4 regions of the Saccharopolyspora antibiotica genome follow, and region 2 is predicted to be linked to each of the others. Evidence: riboswitches for the same ligand, from Rfam matches in the RefSeq annotation. Region 2 holds a riboswitch; each other region holds the start of a gene.
What was found. A riboswitch is a leader RNA that binds a small molecule or an ion and turns the genes downstream of it on or off. The one in region 2 is predicted to bind cobalamin.
Positions count from the first base shown of each region.

Region 1: it holds a riboswitch for cobalamin, as region 2 does, so the genes downstream of both, ACL03H_RS18625 (putative cobaltochelatase) here and cobN (cobaltochelatase subunit CobN) in region 2, are expected to answer to the same signal.
Region 3: it holds a riboswitch for cobalamin, as region 2 does, so the genes downstream of both, metE (5-methyltetrahydropteroyltriglutamate--homocysteine S-methyltransferase) here and cobN (cobaltochelatase subunit CobN) in region 2, are expected to answer to the same signal.
Region 4: it holds a riboswitch for cobalamin, as region 2 does, so the genes downstream of both, ACL03H_RS04040 (ABC transporter substrate-binding protein) here and cobN (cobaltochelatase subunit CobN) in region 2, are expected to answer to the same signal.

Region 1 covers NZ_JBJZOI010000022.1:1,301-4,681, forward strand. Annotated here, with positions in the region: gene ACL03H_RS18625 (putative cobaltochelatase) at 83-2,185, opposite strand; cobalamin riboswitch at 2,241-2,381, opposite strand; gene ACL03H_RS18630 (GNAT family N-acetyltransferase) at 2,451-2,918, opposite strand; gene ACL03H_RS18635 (S1 family peptidase) at 3,140-3,381, opposite strand, start outside.
Region 2 covers NZ_JBJZOI010000018.1:19,178-22,558, forward strand. Annotated here, with positions in the region: gene cobN (cobaltochelatase subunit CobN) at 1-1,190, opposite strand, end outside; cobalamin riboswitch at 1,313-1,441, opposite strand; gene cobG (precorrin-3B synthase) at 1,695-2,900, shown strand; gene ACL03H_RS16120 (precorrin-8X methylmutase) at 2,897-3,381, shown strand, end outside.
Region 3 covers NZ_JBJZOI010000014.1:86,720-90,100, forward strand. Annotated here, with positions in the region: tRNA gene ACL03H_RS13655 (tRNA-Arg) at 444-520, opposite strand; gene ACL03H_RS13660 (FG-GAP repeat domain-containing protein) at 698-1,348, opposite strand; cobalamin riboswitch at 1,525-1,762, shown strand; gene metE (5-methyltetrahydropteroyltriglutamate--homocysteine S-methyltransferase) at 1,892-3,381, shown strand, end outside.
Region 4 covers NZ_JBJZOI010000004.1:166,666-170,046, reverse strand. Annotated here, with positions in the region: gene ACL03H_RS04050 (ABC transporter ATP-binding protein) at 1-96, opposite strand, end outside; gene ACL03H_RS04045 (FecCD family ABC transporter permease) at 93-1,127, opposite strand; gene ACL03H_RS04040 (ABC transporter substrate-binding protein) at 1,124-2,125, opposite strand; cobalamin riboswitch at 2,208-2,340, opposite strand; gene ACL03H_RS04035 (cytochrome P450) at 2,489-3,381, opposite strand, start outside.

The DNA.
Region 1 (3,381 bases), on a different contig from region 2:
GGGTCAGGTGGACGATTCACAGCTTACCAACTTCGCCGGGATATTCCTACTCCGTCCGACTGGTGTCGTAATCGAATCGGAATCAAGCAGCGCGAGACCCCACGTCCCGGGCAGCGCGGACCACCCCGGCGACGGCGTCCGCGGACAGCTCATCCAGCCGGAGGCAGGCGCCACCCAGGGCGGCCGCGACCTGCGCGGCGAGCCCGAGGCGCACCACGCCCTGCTCGCAGTCGACCACCACGGAGGCCACGCCCAGCCCGCCGAGCAGTCCCGCCGCCCGCATCGAGTCCCGCACCGCGCGCTGCGCCCGGCTCCGCCCGTCACCGCCCTCCCCGGCGGGAACAGTTGCCTTGCCGTCGGTGAGCAGGACCAGCAGCGGACGCCGCTGGGGGTCGCGGGTGCGCTCGGTGCCGACGACCTGCCGGACCTTGAGCAAGCCCGCGGCCAGCGGGGTGCGGCCCCCGGTGCGCAGGTCGCGCATCCGGGTGGCGGCGATCTCCACCGAGGAGGTCGGGGGCAGCGCCAGCTCGGCGTCCGCCCCCCGGAAGGTGACCACGCCGACCTTGTCCCGGCGCTGGTAGGCGTCCCGCAGCAGCGAGAGCACGGCACCGCTCACCGCCGACATCCGCTCGCGGGCGGCCATCGAACCGGAGGCGTCCACGGCGAACAGCACCAGGTTGCCCTCCCGCCCCTCGCGGACCGAGCGGCGGACGTCCTCGCGCCGCAGCACGAGCCCGGGGCCGCCGCGCCCGCGCGCCCGCTGGTGCGGGGCGGCGGCGATCAGCGTGGCGGGCAGGTGCACGCCATGTCCGTCCACTGTGGAGGCACGAACCGCCTGTCCGCTGCGGGAACGGGCGCGGGAGCGCCTACCGGGGGCGCCCTCGCCGATGCCGGGGACCTCCAGCAGCCGGGCCCGGAACGCCGGAGCGGGCGCGGCCGGGGGCTTGTCGGCGGGAGCCGGTCCGCGCTCCCCGCCCCGGCCGTTCCCGTCCTGCTGCCCGGCACCGCCGGCGTCGTCGTCCGGCGCGGGCGCCTCCCCGCCACCGGGGCCGTCCGGGCCGTCCTGCGGACCGCCGTCCGGGGAGCCACCGCCACCCGGGCCGTCCCCGGGGCCGTCCGGGTCGTCGTCCGGATCGCCGTCGCCGGAGTCCTCGCCCGCGTGCTGCGCGGCGTCCTGGAGGGCCTGCTGCAACTGGTCCTCCTCCACCCCGGGCTCGTCGAACGGGTCGCGGCGGCGGCGGTGCGGCAGCGCCAGCCGGGCCGCGGCCTCCACATCGGACTCCGCCACCTCGTCCGCGCCGCGCCAGGCGGCGTGCGCGACGGCGGTGCGGGCCAGCACCAGGTCCGCGCGCATCCCGTCCACGTCGAAGGAGGCGCACAGGGCGGAGATGCGCCGCAGCTCGGAATCGGGCAACCGCACCGCGTCCACCCTGGACCGGGCCTCGGCGATCCGGTCCGCCAGCTCGGCGTCCGGCCCGGCCCACCGCTCGGCGAAGCCGGCCGGGTCGGCCTCGAAGGCCAACCGCCTGCGCACCACCTCGGTGCGGGTCGCCACGTCCCGAGACGCCGCGACGTGCACGGTCAGCCCGAACCGGTCGAGCAGCTGCGGCCGCAGCTCGCCCTCCTCCGGATTCATGGTGCCCACCAGCAGGAAGGAGGCGGCGTGCGTCACCGACACGCCCTCGCGCTCCACGTGCGCGCGACCCATCGCCGCCGCGTCGAGCAGCAGGTCCACCAAGTGATCGTGCAGCAGGTTGACCTCGTCGACGTAGAGCACGCCGCGGTGCGCGGCGGCGAGCAGCCCCGGCTGGTAGGCGCTGATCCCCTCGGCCAGCGCGCGCTCCAGATCCAGCGAACCGACCAACCGGTCCTCGGTCGCGCCGACCGGCAGCTCCACCAGCTCGGCGGGCCGGACCTCGCCCGGGGCGGGCCCGTGCGGGCCGTCGGGGCAGCTCGGGTCGGGCCGGTGCGGATCGCAGCCGAAGCGGCAGCCGGGCACGACCTCCAGCGCGGGCAGCAGCGACGCGAGGGCGCGCACCACCGTCGATTTCGCGGTGCCCTTCTCGCCGCGCACCAGCACTCCGCCGATGCGCGGGTGCACCGCGTTGAGCAGCAGCGCCAGCCGCAGGTCGTCATGCCCGACCACGGCGGTGAACGGGAAGCGCGGGCTCCCGGGAGCAGACATGCCAGGTTCCTTCCTCGGGTCTCGGACGCCCCGATGTCGGCTGTGCCGGGCGAGGCAGTGTCCTGGCTCCCGGATCAGCGCGGAACTCCGGCCTTCCCAGGCAGCAGCGTCCGCTGACGCGCCCGGTGGCTCGCGGGGGAGGTCCGCTCCCCGGTCACAGTGGCGCCGACCGCGCCGGATTCGCACCGGCTTCCTGACCTGCCCAGGCTGGGACCAGCGTGCATCGTCGCAGATCACGCTCGGCCGAGGAACCGCGTCGGCGGGCTCAGCCGCGCGGAGCGGGGCATCGGCGCATGTCGACGTGCGGGATGCCGTCTTCGAGATACTCCTCACCCGCGGGCTCGAAGCCGAAGCTCCGGTAGAAGTCCTGCGCGTGGCTCTGCGCGGAGAGGGCGGCGGGGGCGCGCTGGATCTCCGCCAGCGCCGCGCGCATCAGCTTGCGCCCGAGGCCGAGACCGCGCGCGCTCTTCGCGGTGGCGACGCGGCCGATGCGGAAGCCGCCATCGGGGTCTTCCAGCAACCGGAGGTAGCCGAGCACGTACCCGTCGGCGGAGTCGATCCAGAAGTGGCGGGTGCTGTTCTCCAGGTCCCGCCCGTCGAGCTCCGGGTACGCGCAGTTCTGCTCGACCACGAACACGTCCACGCGCAGGCGGAGCATGCGGTAGAGGTCCTCGGCGTCGAGGTCGGCCGTGTAGGCGCGGTGGACGGCGGTGGCGAGCGGTTGCAGGGTCACCCCCACGGGATATCACATTCCGGCTACGGAACCCCCATCACCTGCGGCGGGAGTAGCGCACGACACGCTCCGCGATCAGGGGTCCGCGGCGCCGCCCGAGCGGGAAGCGCTGCGCACGCCCCGACGACCCCGGGGAAACGGACATTCCACGCGACCAGCGCCCTCCCCGGGGTGGGCGGCTGCCGCCGGGCCGGCGCGCGGGCGGGCGCGCGGGCGGGCGGTCAGAGCCGCGCCGCCACCGCGTCGGCCACCGAGGAGACCCGGGTGTACACGCCCGGCACGCCGGGGCGACCGCATCCGGTGCCGTAGGAGACCACGCCGATCAGCATCCCGTCCGCGACCAGCGGGCCGCCGGAGTCGCCCGCGCACGCGTCCCTGCCCCCGTCGGGCACGCCCGCGCAGACCCGGGTTCCCGGATCGTGCTCCGGATAGGCGACCCGGCACCCGGCGTCGTCGCTGATCG
Region 2 (3,381 bases):
CCGGCGGCGATCAGCGCGTGCACCAGCGCGTCGCCGTCCTGCGCGGCGACGCCGGGCAGCGCGTCCGGGCCGTCCTCGGGGCCGATGTCGTACCCGGCTTCGCGGAGGCGCTGGAGCAGGCCCACCGCGCTGGCCGGGGTGTCGAGCCCGACCGCGTTGCCGATGCGGGAGTGCTTCGTCGGGTAGGCCGAGAGCATCAGCACCAGCCGCTTGTCGGCGGCCGGGACGTGCCGCAGCCGCGCGTGCTTCACGGCGATGCCCGCGACGCGCGCGGTGCGCTCCGGATCGGCCACGTACACCGGGAGGCCCTCGGAGTCGTTCTCCTTGAACGAGAACGGCACCGTGATCAGCCTGCCGTCGAACTCCGGCACCGCCACCTGGGTGGCCATGTCCAGCGGGGACAGGCCCTCGTCGTTGTCCGCCCAGGCCGCGCGGCTGGAGGTGAGCGTGAGCCCCTGCAGGATCGGCACGTCCAGCGCAGCCAGCGCCCCCACGTCCCACGCCTCGTCGTCACCCCCGGCCGAGGCGGTCGCGGGCTTCGTGCCGCCCGCCGCCAGCACCGTCACGATCAGCGCGTCCGCCTCGCGCAGCGTCTCCAGCAGGCCGGGCTCGGGGGCGCGCAGCGACGCGCAGAACACCGGCAGGGCCTGGCCCCCGGCGTCCTCGATCGCCTCCGAGAGCGCGTGCGCGAACGCGGTGTTGCCCGCCATGTGGTGCGCGCGGTAGTAGAGCACCGCCACCTTCGGGCCCTCGGTGCGGCGCGGGGTGCGCTCCAGCGGGCCCCACTTCGGCGTCTCCACCGGTGGCTCGAAGCCGTGGCCGGTGAGCAGCACGGTGTCGGAGAGGAAGTGGAACAGCTGCGCGAGGTTGTCCGGCCCGCCCTGAGCCAGGTAGGCGTGGGCCTGCGCGCACACGCCGCCGGGGACCGTGGAGCACTCCATGAGTTCCGCGTCCGGGGCCTGCTCGCCGCCGAGGACCACGACCGGGCGCGGGCCCGCGAGCAGCGCGTCCAGGCCCTCCTCCCAGGCGCGGCGGCCGCCGAGCAGCCGCACCACCACGAGGTCCGCGTCCTCCAGCAGCGGCGGCAGGTCGTCCGCGCCGAGCCGCGCCGGGTTGCCGAGCCGGAAGTCCGCACCGCTGGCGCGTGCGCTGAGCAGATCGGTGTCCGATGTGGACAGCAGCAGGATCATGCGGCACGCTCCCGGCTGGGCAGGGACGCGGGCGTGCGGGCAGGACGCATGGTCAACCTTCCTCGGGGTCCTCGCCCCGGAGTCGTCGGCTGCCCGGTGTCGACCGGGCGGTGGCGGCGCGGAGTGTCCTGGCTCCCGGATCGTCGCTCGCCCCGGCCTTCCCACCCGCAGCTCGTGCGGGCAGTGACCTCGTGCGGAGTCCGCTCCCCGGTGACAGTGGCGGGACCGCGCCGGACTCGCACCGGCTTCCTCCACTCGTCGCCGCGGACCACTCTCCGCAACGGCGCGATCGTTCGTCAAGTGCGCTGGTGCGCCGCGGCAGGAGAGATCGCGCACTGGCCGATCGCGGGGCGGTGAGGTGCGTCGCGTTGTGCCGACGTGGCCCGGGCGGGCCGTAGTATCGACGACCGCCGGTGCGCGGCGAGATCCGCGCGCCATCCCGGAATCGCGCCGTGCGCTGCGGATTCCGGTTCCGATCGGACCACGACCAGAGCGGGGAGAGCCGTGCCGCGACGAGCCGAGCCCGACCGGTGCCCCGGGGCGCTGCGGGTGCACGAGGCCGCCGACGGCGGCCTGGCCCGGGTCCGCGTGCCCGGCGGCAGGCTCAGCGCGCGCCAGGTGCGGGCGGTGGCCGCGGCCGCCGAGCTGGGCGACGGCGGCTGGGAGCTCACCTCGCGGGCGAACCTCCAGGTGCGGGGCTTGGCGGCGAGCGCGGTGCCGGAGTTCGCGGCCCGGCTCGCCGAGTCGGGCCTGCTGCCCTCGCCGACGCACGAGCGGGTCCGCAACGTGATCGCCTCCCCGCACACCGGTTGCGACGAGCTCGCGGCGCTGGACGCGGGCGCGGTGGCCGTCGAGCTCGACGAGCTGTTGTGCGCCGAACCCGCGCTGGCGGAACTGCCGGGGCGCTTCCTGTTCACCGTCGACGACGGGCGGGGCGATGTCGCCGGGCTGGGCGCCGACGTCGGGCTGGTCCCGGCGGGGGGCGCGGTGGCCGTGCTGCTGTCCGGGGCGGACGAGGGGATCCGGGTCGCGGCCGCCGACGCGGCGCGGGCCGCCGTGCTGGCCGCCGGGGAGTTCCTCGTGGAGCGGGCGCGGCAGGGCGCGGCGAGCTGGCGGCTCGCCGAGCTCTCCGAGGGCACCGGCCGGGTCGCCGGGCGCCTGCGCGCCGCGCTCGGCTCCGCCGCGCTGGGGAGCACCGCGCCGGTGTCCGCCGTCGAGCCGATGCCGACGCACGCCGGGCTGGGCGCCCGGCACCGCCGCGACGGGCTGGTCTGCCTCGCGCTGGGCGCACCGCTGGGGCGGTGCGGCGCCGCGCAGGTGCGGGTGCTGGCCGAGCTGGGCCGGCCGCTGCGGCTCACCCCGTGGCGCGCCCTGCTGCTGCCGGACGTCCCCGAGACGGCCGCTCCGCGCCTGCTGTCCGAATTGGACGGAGCCGGATTCCTGGTGGACGCGGCGGATCCGCTCGCCGGGGTGACGTCCTGCGCCGGCAGCCCGGGTTGCGCGAAGTCCCTCGCGGACGTGCGCGCCGACGCCGCGCGCGTCGCGCGCCCGGGACCTCGGCCGGTGCACTGGGCCGGGTGCGAGCGCCGCTGCGGGCGCCCGGCGGGAGACGCGGTCCTGGTGCTGGCCACCGGGAGCGGTTACGAGGTCGGCGGAGCCCCCGCCGGCGAGGTGTCAGCCGCGCTGGACGCGGCACGGAGGGCAGTGTGAGCACCGAGAACGGCTACGACTACGTCCGGGACGGGGCGGAGATCTACCGCCGCTCCTTCGCCACCATCCGCGCGGAGGCCGAGCTCGACGGCGTGCCGCCGGACGTGGCGGGAGTGGCGGTCCGCATGATCCACGCCTGCGGGATGGTGGACCTGGTGCGCGACCTCGCCTGGTCGACGGGAGCGGTCGCCGCCGCCCGCGCCGCGCTGCGCTCCGGGGCGCCGGTGCTCTGCGATGCCGCGATGGTCGCCGCCGGGATCACCCGGCGCAGGCTGCCCGCGGACAACGAGATCGTCTGCACCCTCGGCGACCCCGGGGTTCCGGAGCTGGCCGAGCGGCTGGGCACCACCCGCAGCGCGGCGGCGATGGAGCTGTGGCGGGACCGGCTGGAGGGCTCGGTGGTGGCCGTCGGCAACGCCCCGACCTCGCTGTTCCGGCTGCTGGAGATGGTCGACGCGGGCGCGGGCAGGCCCGCCGCCGT
Region 3 (3,381 bases), on a different contig from region 2:
TCCAGCTACACCAAAGACAGCAGCTCGCCCGCATCAACATCCTGCGAGCATGCGCGAACACGAACCCAGAAACAACGACCACCACGAACCCTACACGCCACGGGCGCTCGCTGCCATCAGCCGACTCACCGACAGCACGGGGACCGCGACCGATGACGAGCCCCGCCGACGACGACCACCGCCACGTCCGCAGGTGACGGACGGGGAAGCGGCCTCGGGCGTCGAGCCGGCTCGCCCCGCGGCACGACGTGACCATCCGCGGCGCGGCGCTGGTGACGCGGAAGGCGGGGACGCCAGCCCCGGACAGCAGCGCACCGAGCCCGTCGAGACCAGCGGCCCACGAGAGCGCCTCGCCGCACGGCCCGGCAAGACGCCGGGACGGCGCCCGGAATCCTTCGCTCGCAACGCACCGCACGGGACGGAATCCTCGCGCATTCCCCTGGTGGCGCCCCCGGCAGGACTCGAACCTGCGACCTAAGGATTAGAAGTCCTTTGCTCTGTCCAGCTGAGCTACGAGGGCCCGCACATCACTCGCGTGAGCTGCAGCAAGCAGGGTAACCGGCGGCTCCGTCGACAGTGGTACCGGCGCGGTCGGCGTTGCAGACCCGGTATCGAACGGCAAGCCGATCGACAACTGCGCCGGCCGGGCTCCGGGGCCGCCGCGCCCCCTCGACGCGACGGACCCGGCCGCTCCCGGTCAGGAACAGGATTCGGGAACGACCCGCAGCACCGGGTCGTCCTGCCCGACCCCGGTGAACGAGTACTCGTCGACCGGGGTGGCCACGCCATCGCGCACGTCGAACGCGATCCGCGCGCCGTCGTAGGCGGGTTCGGTGGTGGGGCTCTCGTTCGACGCGGCGAGGGTGATCAGCACCCGTCCGTCCGATCCGGCCGGTGCGCACTCGTAGCCGAGCCGGGCGGCCACGCCACCACCTTCGTTGATCTTCAGCGGCTGACCGTCCTGCGTGGTCAGCTCGCGCGGTGCTCCATCGGCGCCGAGGTCCCAGACGCTGAACCACGCGGTGTTCGCGCCGATGGACTCCGCCACCAGCACTTCCTGCCTGCCGTCGTGGTTCACGTCGAGCACCCGCATCGGCTGGGTGCCCGCGTAGGCGTCGCCGGGCAGCGTCGCCTCGGTCACCTTTCCGTCCACTGTGAACTTCAGCAGCTGCTGCGAGCCGTCGCCGATCGCGGCCAGCTTCGCCGTGTCCGGGGTGCCGTTGCCGTCCAGATCGGCGGTGACCGTCTCGGTCGAATCGGCGACGGCGACGCCCGCCGGGACCAGGGCCATCGCGGCAGCGGCCAGCGCGCCGATGCCCACACCTGCGCGAATTCCGTTCTTCCCCACGGTGGATGTCCTCTCGAGTCGGCCTGGTGGCGGGGTGAGCGCTCCGCTCCCCCTCTTCTGCCCGGAAGACGCCTCAGCCCGAGCGGGGTTGCCCGGGCCCGCCAACTTCGCCGGACGAGACCGGTGCGCACCGGGGAGCTGAACGTCGAACCCTTGTCTTCCCGCCAGAAGCAAGTAGCCTCCGCAGTGCTGGTGGTTCGCACGGCTCCGCGGAAGCGGGTCGGTGCGAGGCAAGAGGGAACCCGGTGCGAATCCGGGACTGCCCCGCAGCGGTGAGCGGGAACGACCGCCGTCACCGGTCCACGACCGGTCACAGCACTGAGCGCACGCTCGGGAAGCGACGGCCACTAGGAACCCCGGTACTACCGGGAAGCGCCCGCGAGTCCGAAGACCTGCCACCGGTGCGCGCGTCCGAGGACGCGCGCTGGTGCGAGGTCTCGCGGGAAGACCTGGTCCACGAGCCGCCACCCGCGCGGCGACGTGCGCCCGGATCACGTCCGCTCGACCTCGCAGATCTGTCGTCCAGCTCGCGAGGAGAGAGCGTTGACCAGCACAATCGGATCCACCGTGCTCGGGTTCCCCAGGATCGGACCGAACCGGGAGCTCAAGCGCGCACTGGAGCGCTACTGGCAGTCCCGCATCGGCGAGGCGGAGCTGCGCGAAGTCGCCCGCACGCTGCGCGCCGACACGTGGCGGTCGCTGCGCGACGCCGGGCTGGACTCGGTTCCGGGAAACACCTTTTCCTACTACGACCAGGTCCTCGACACGGCGGTCACCTTCGGCGCGGTCCCGCACCGCTTCGCGGAACTGGGCCTGAACCCGCTCGACACCTACTTCGCGATGGCGCGCGGCGTGGAATCCGCGCCACCGCTGGAGATGACGAAGTGGTTCGACACGAACTACCACTACATCGTCCCGGAGATCGGGCCGGACACGACGTTCCGGCTCTCCGACCGCACCGCCGTCGACCAGTGCGCCGAGGCCGCCGAGCTCGGCGTCACGACCCGGCCGGTCCTCGTCGGACCGCTGACGTTCCTGCTGCTGTCCAAGCCGGTGGGCGGTGCGGCCGGATCGTTCCGCCCGCTGGACAAGGTCGACGAACTCGTCGACGCCTACGCCGAACTGCTCGGGGAGCTGCACCGGGCCGGGGTGGAGTGGGTGCAGCTGGACGAGCCCGCGTTCACCGCGGACCGCTCGCAGGCCGACCTCGACGCGCTGCGCGCCGCCTACCAGCGCCTCGGTGAGCTCGACGAGCGGCCGAAGATCCTCGTCGCCTCCTACTTCGGCGAGCTCGGCGACGCGCTGGGCGTGCTGGCCGCCGCGCCGATCGAGGCGCTGGGCGTGGACCTCGTCGCCGGGCGACGCACCGTGGACCAGTTGCCCGCGGTGCCGGGGCTGCGGGGCAAGACGCTGGTCGCGGGCCTGGTCGACGGCCGCAACATCTGGCGCACCGACCTGGACGAAGCGCTCACCACCGGCGCGACGCTGCTCGGCCTCGCCGGTGAAGTGGCGGTGAGCAGCTCCTGCTCGCTGCTGCACGTGCCCTACGACGTCGACGCCGAGACCGACCTAGACCCGAGGGTGCGGTCCTGGCTGGCGTTCGCCGCGCAGAAGGTGGACGAGGTCGTGATCCTCGACCGCGCCCTGCACCGGGGGAGGGACGCCGTCACCGAGCAGCTCGACGACGCGCGTCGCCGCATCACCGACCGGGCCGGGGCGGAACTGACCCGCAACGACCGGGTGCGGGCGCGGCTCGACTCGCTCCAACCCGAGCACGCCCGGCGCGGGGACTACGCCGACCGTCTCGCCGCGCAGCGGAAGTCGTTGCGGCTGCCGCCGCTGCCGACCACGACGATCGGCTCCTTCCCGCAGACCACCGACGTGCGCAAGGCTCGGGCCGCGGTGCGCTCCGGCAGCATCGACCGCGCGACCTACGAGCAGCGGATGCGCGACGAGATCGATCGCGTCATCCGGCTGCAGGAGGACCTGGGCCTGGACGTGCTCGTGCACGGCGAGCCGGAGCGCAACGACAT
Region 4 (3,381 bases), on a different contig from region 2:
CCCCGCGGTGCGGCCCTCGCCCACCGTCAGCCGCACCCCGTCGAGGACGAGGGCGCCGCCTGCCGACCAGGACACCTCGTGCGCGGTGACGCTCACGACATCCTCCCCCGCCGGACCAGCAGCACCGCGAAGGCGGGCACGCCGACGAGCGCGGTGACCACGCCGACCGGGACCTCCTGCGGGGCCGCGATCGTCGTGGCCAGCACGTCCACCCACACCAGCAGCACCGCGCCGAGCACGGCGGTCACCGGCAGCAGCACCCGGTGCCGGGGCCCGACCAGCAGCCGCGCGGCCTGCGGCAGCACGAGCCCGACGAAGCCGATCGCCCCGGCGGCGGCCACCAGCGTCGCGGCCAGCAGCGCCGTGGCCACCAGCAGCACCAGCCGCAGCCGGGCCACGCGCACTCCGAGCGAGGCGGCGGCGTCCTGGCCGAAGGCGAAGGCGTCCAGCGCGGCGGCCCGGGACTGGCACAGCACCAAGCAGCCCGCGCACACGGCCCCGGCCAGCGCCACGTCGTTCCACCGCGCCCCCGACAGCGAGCCCAGCAGCCAGAACAGCACGCCGCGGGTCTGCTCCGCGTCCGCCGAGGTGATCACGATGTAGGAGGTGAGCGCGGAGAACAGCTGGGTCCCCGCGACCCCGGCCAGCACGGTGTGCCCGGTGGCGCCGCCCGCGAGCGCGGCCAGCAGCATCACCAGTGCGAACGCCACCAGTGCCCCGGCGAAAGCCCCGGCGGTGAGGCCGACGACCCCGCCGCCGAGCCCGAGCACCACGATCGACACCGCCCCGGTCGAGGCTCCCGCCGACACGCCGAGCAGGAAGGGGTCGGCCAGCGGGTTGCGCAGCACCGACTGCAACACCGCCCCGCACACCCCGAGCCCGGACCCGCACACCGCGGCCAGCAGCGCCCGCGGCAGCCGCAGCTGCCACACGATGCCCTGGCCGATGCGGGACACGCCGGTCTCCAGCAGCCCGAGCCGGTCGGCGACCACGCTGCCGACGTCGGCGAGGCTGAGATCGGCGGGCCCGAGGGTGACCGCGACCCCGATCGACAGCAGCAGTGCCGGGATCCCGGCCAGCACGATCGCGGTACCCGGCAGCCGCCCGGCGGGCAGCGCCGCGGTCACCGCTTCCGGTCCAGCTCGACGAGCCGGTCGGCCAGCCGTTCGATGCCCGTGACCGTGCGCAGGCTGATGTTGAGCTCGGTGCCGGTCATGGGCATGAGCCGGCCCGCGCGCACGGCTCCGAGCCGGGACACCGCCGGGTCCTCGCGCAGGAACCGCGTCTTCGCCGCCAGTCCGTCGCCCTCCCCGTCGCGGGTGAGGTCGCCGAGCACCAGCAGGTCCGGGTCGCGGGCGAGGACGTCCTCCCACGAGACCTGCGGCCACATCGAGGCCTGGTCCCCGTAGGCGTTGCGCACGCCCAGCTCCCTGGCCATGATCGCCGGGGAACCGGTGGACCCGGCCACGTACGGGGATTCGGTGCGGGCGAACCAGAACAGCACCGAGGTGTCCGGCGGGGACTCCAGGTTCGCGACCCGGGCCCGGGCCGCCTCGACCCTGCTCGTCAGCTGGGCGACGAGCTCGTGGCCGCGCTCGGGGACGCCGAACAGACCGGCGATCTCCCGCACCTCCTGGTAGATGTCGGCCAGCTCGACCGGCTCGGCCAGCGGCGCCTCCTCCGGCAGGCAGTTGCTCGGGGACAGGTAGGTCGGCACCCCGAGCTCGGCAAACCGCTCGCGATCGGCGACCCGCTCGTCGGTGAACATCGCCCGGTAGGCGCCCAGCACGATGTCCGGTTCGGTGCCGAGCACCGCCTCGAACGACGGGGTCTCGTCGCTGAGGCGCGGGACGTGGGCGTTGGCCGCCGCCAGCGCGGGATCGACCGGCTCGGTCCAGGTCGCGGTGCCGACGATCCGGTCGGCGAGCCCCAGCGAGAGCATGATCTCGGTGGTCGACTGGTTCAGCGACACCGCCCGTCGCGGCGGGCTGGTCACGGTGACGTCGGTGTCGCAGTTGCGCAGCGTCGTCCCGGACGCGGCGGTGTCCTCGGCGGGCGCGGAGCAGGAGGCCAGCAGGGCGGCGACCAGCGCCACCCACCCGGTGCGGGCGCGCGGTAACGGCATGTCACGAGTTCCTCACCCCGGACCCAGGCGCGGGGTCCGGCAGCAGCGACCCGGCACCGCCTGCGGCCCGGGGAGCCGGCCTGGTCTTCGGGCTCGGGTTCAGCGGGCGAGGTCCCTTCCCCGATCGCGTGATCGAGTGGTGTCCGCCCGCGCGGGCGGTCCTCGCCCATCGCCCCTACCGCTGCGCGTCAGCTCCGGCTTCCGACCGGATTCCCCGCCCATTCCGGGCACGACTGGCTCCCGGGCACCCTAACCGGGCGCACCGCTGCCGCATCAAGGTGATGTTCCTCGCCGCACGGTGGTGGTGGCCCCCGGCGCGCTCCGGCGGGGTGGCGATCACCCCGCCGGGACCGCGCCGCCGCGTCACCAGGTGACGGGCAGCGCGTGCAGGCCGAAGATCGCGGCGTCGTTCTTCAGCGGCAGCTCACCGGGGTCGCACGCGGGCCGCAGCTCGGGGATCTTCCGGAACAGCGTGCGGTAGACGATCTCCAGCTCCATCCGGGCCAGGTTCTGCCCGAGGCACTGGTGCGGGCCGTAGCCGAAGGCGACGTGCTGCCGGGCGCCGCGGTCCACGTCGATCTCCTCGGGCCGCGCGAAGGCCGCCGGATCGCGGTTCGCGGCGCCGCCCAGCGCGAACACGCCCTCCCCCGCCTTGATCGGCTGTCCGCCGATCTCCAGGTCGTCCTTGGCGATCCGCACCGTGATCAGATCGGTGATGCTGAAGTAGCGCAGCAGCTCGTCCACGACCTCCAGCGCTCCCTCGGCCGCTCCGGTGACGCGCTCGCGCAGCTCGGGGGCGCGCATCAGCGCCAGCGAACCCAGCGAGATCATGTTCCCGGTGGTGTCGTGCCCGGCGGTCAGCAGCAGGAAGGCCAGGTCCACGAGCTCGGCGTGGTCGTAGGAGCGGTCCTCGGGCGTCTTGGCGGCCTGGCGGCTGAGCAGGTCGTCGCCGGGATCCGCCTCCTTCCGGGTGACCAAGTCGTCGAGGTAGGACTGCAGGTCGAAGAAGGCCCGCTGCCGGGCCAGCGGGGGCTCGGTCGTGTTGAGCATCGTGGACGTGCGGTCCTCGAAGAACTCGTGGTCGCCGTAGGAGACGCCGAGCAGTTCGCAGATCACCAGCGACGGAACCGGGAACGACAGCGCGCGCACCAGGTCGGCCGGACGCGGTCCGGCCAGCATCGCGTCCACCGCCTCGTCCACGACCTGCTGCACCCGGGGACGCATCGCCTCGGTCTTGCGCAGCGTGAACTCGCCGA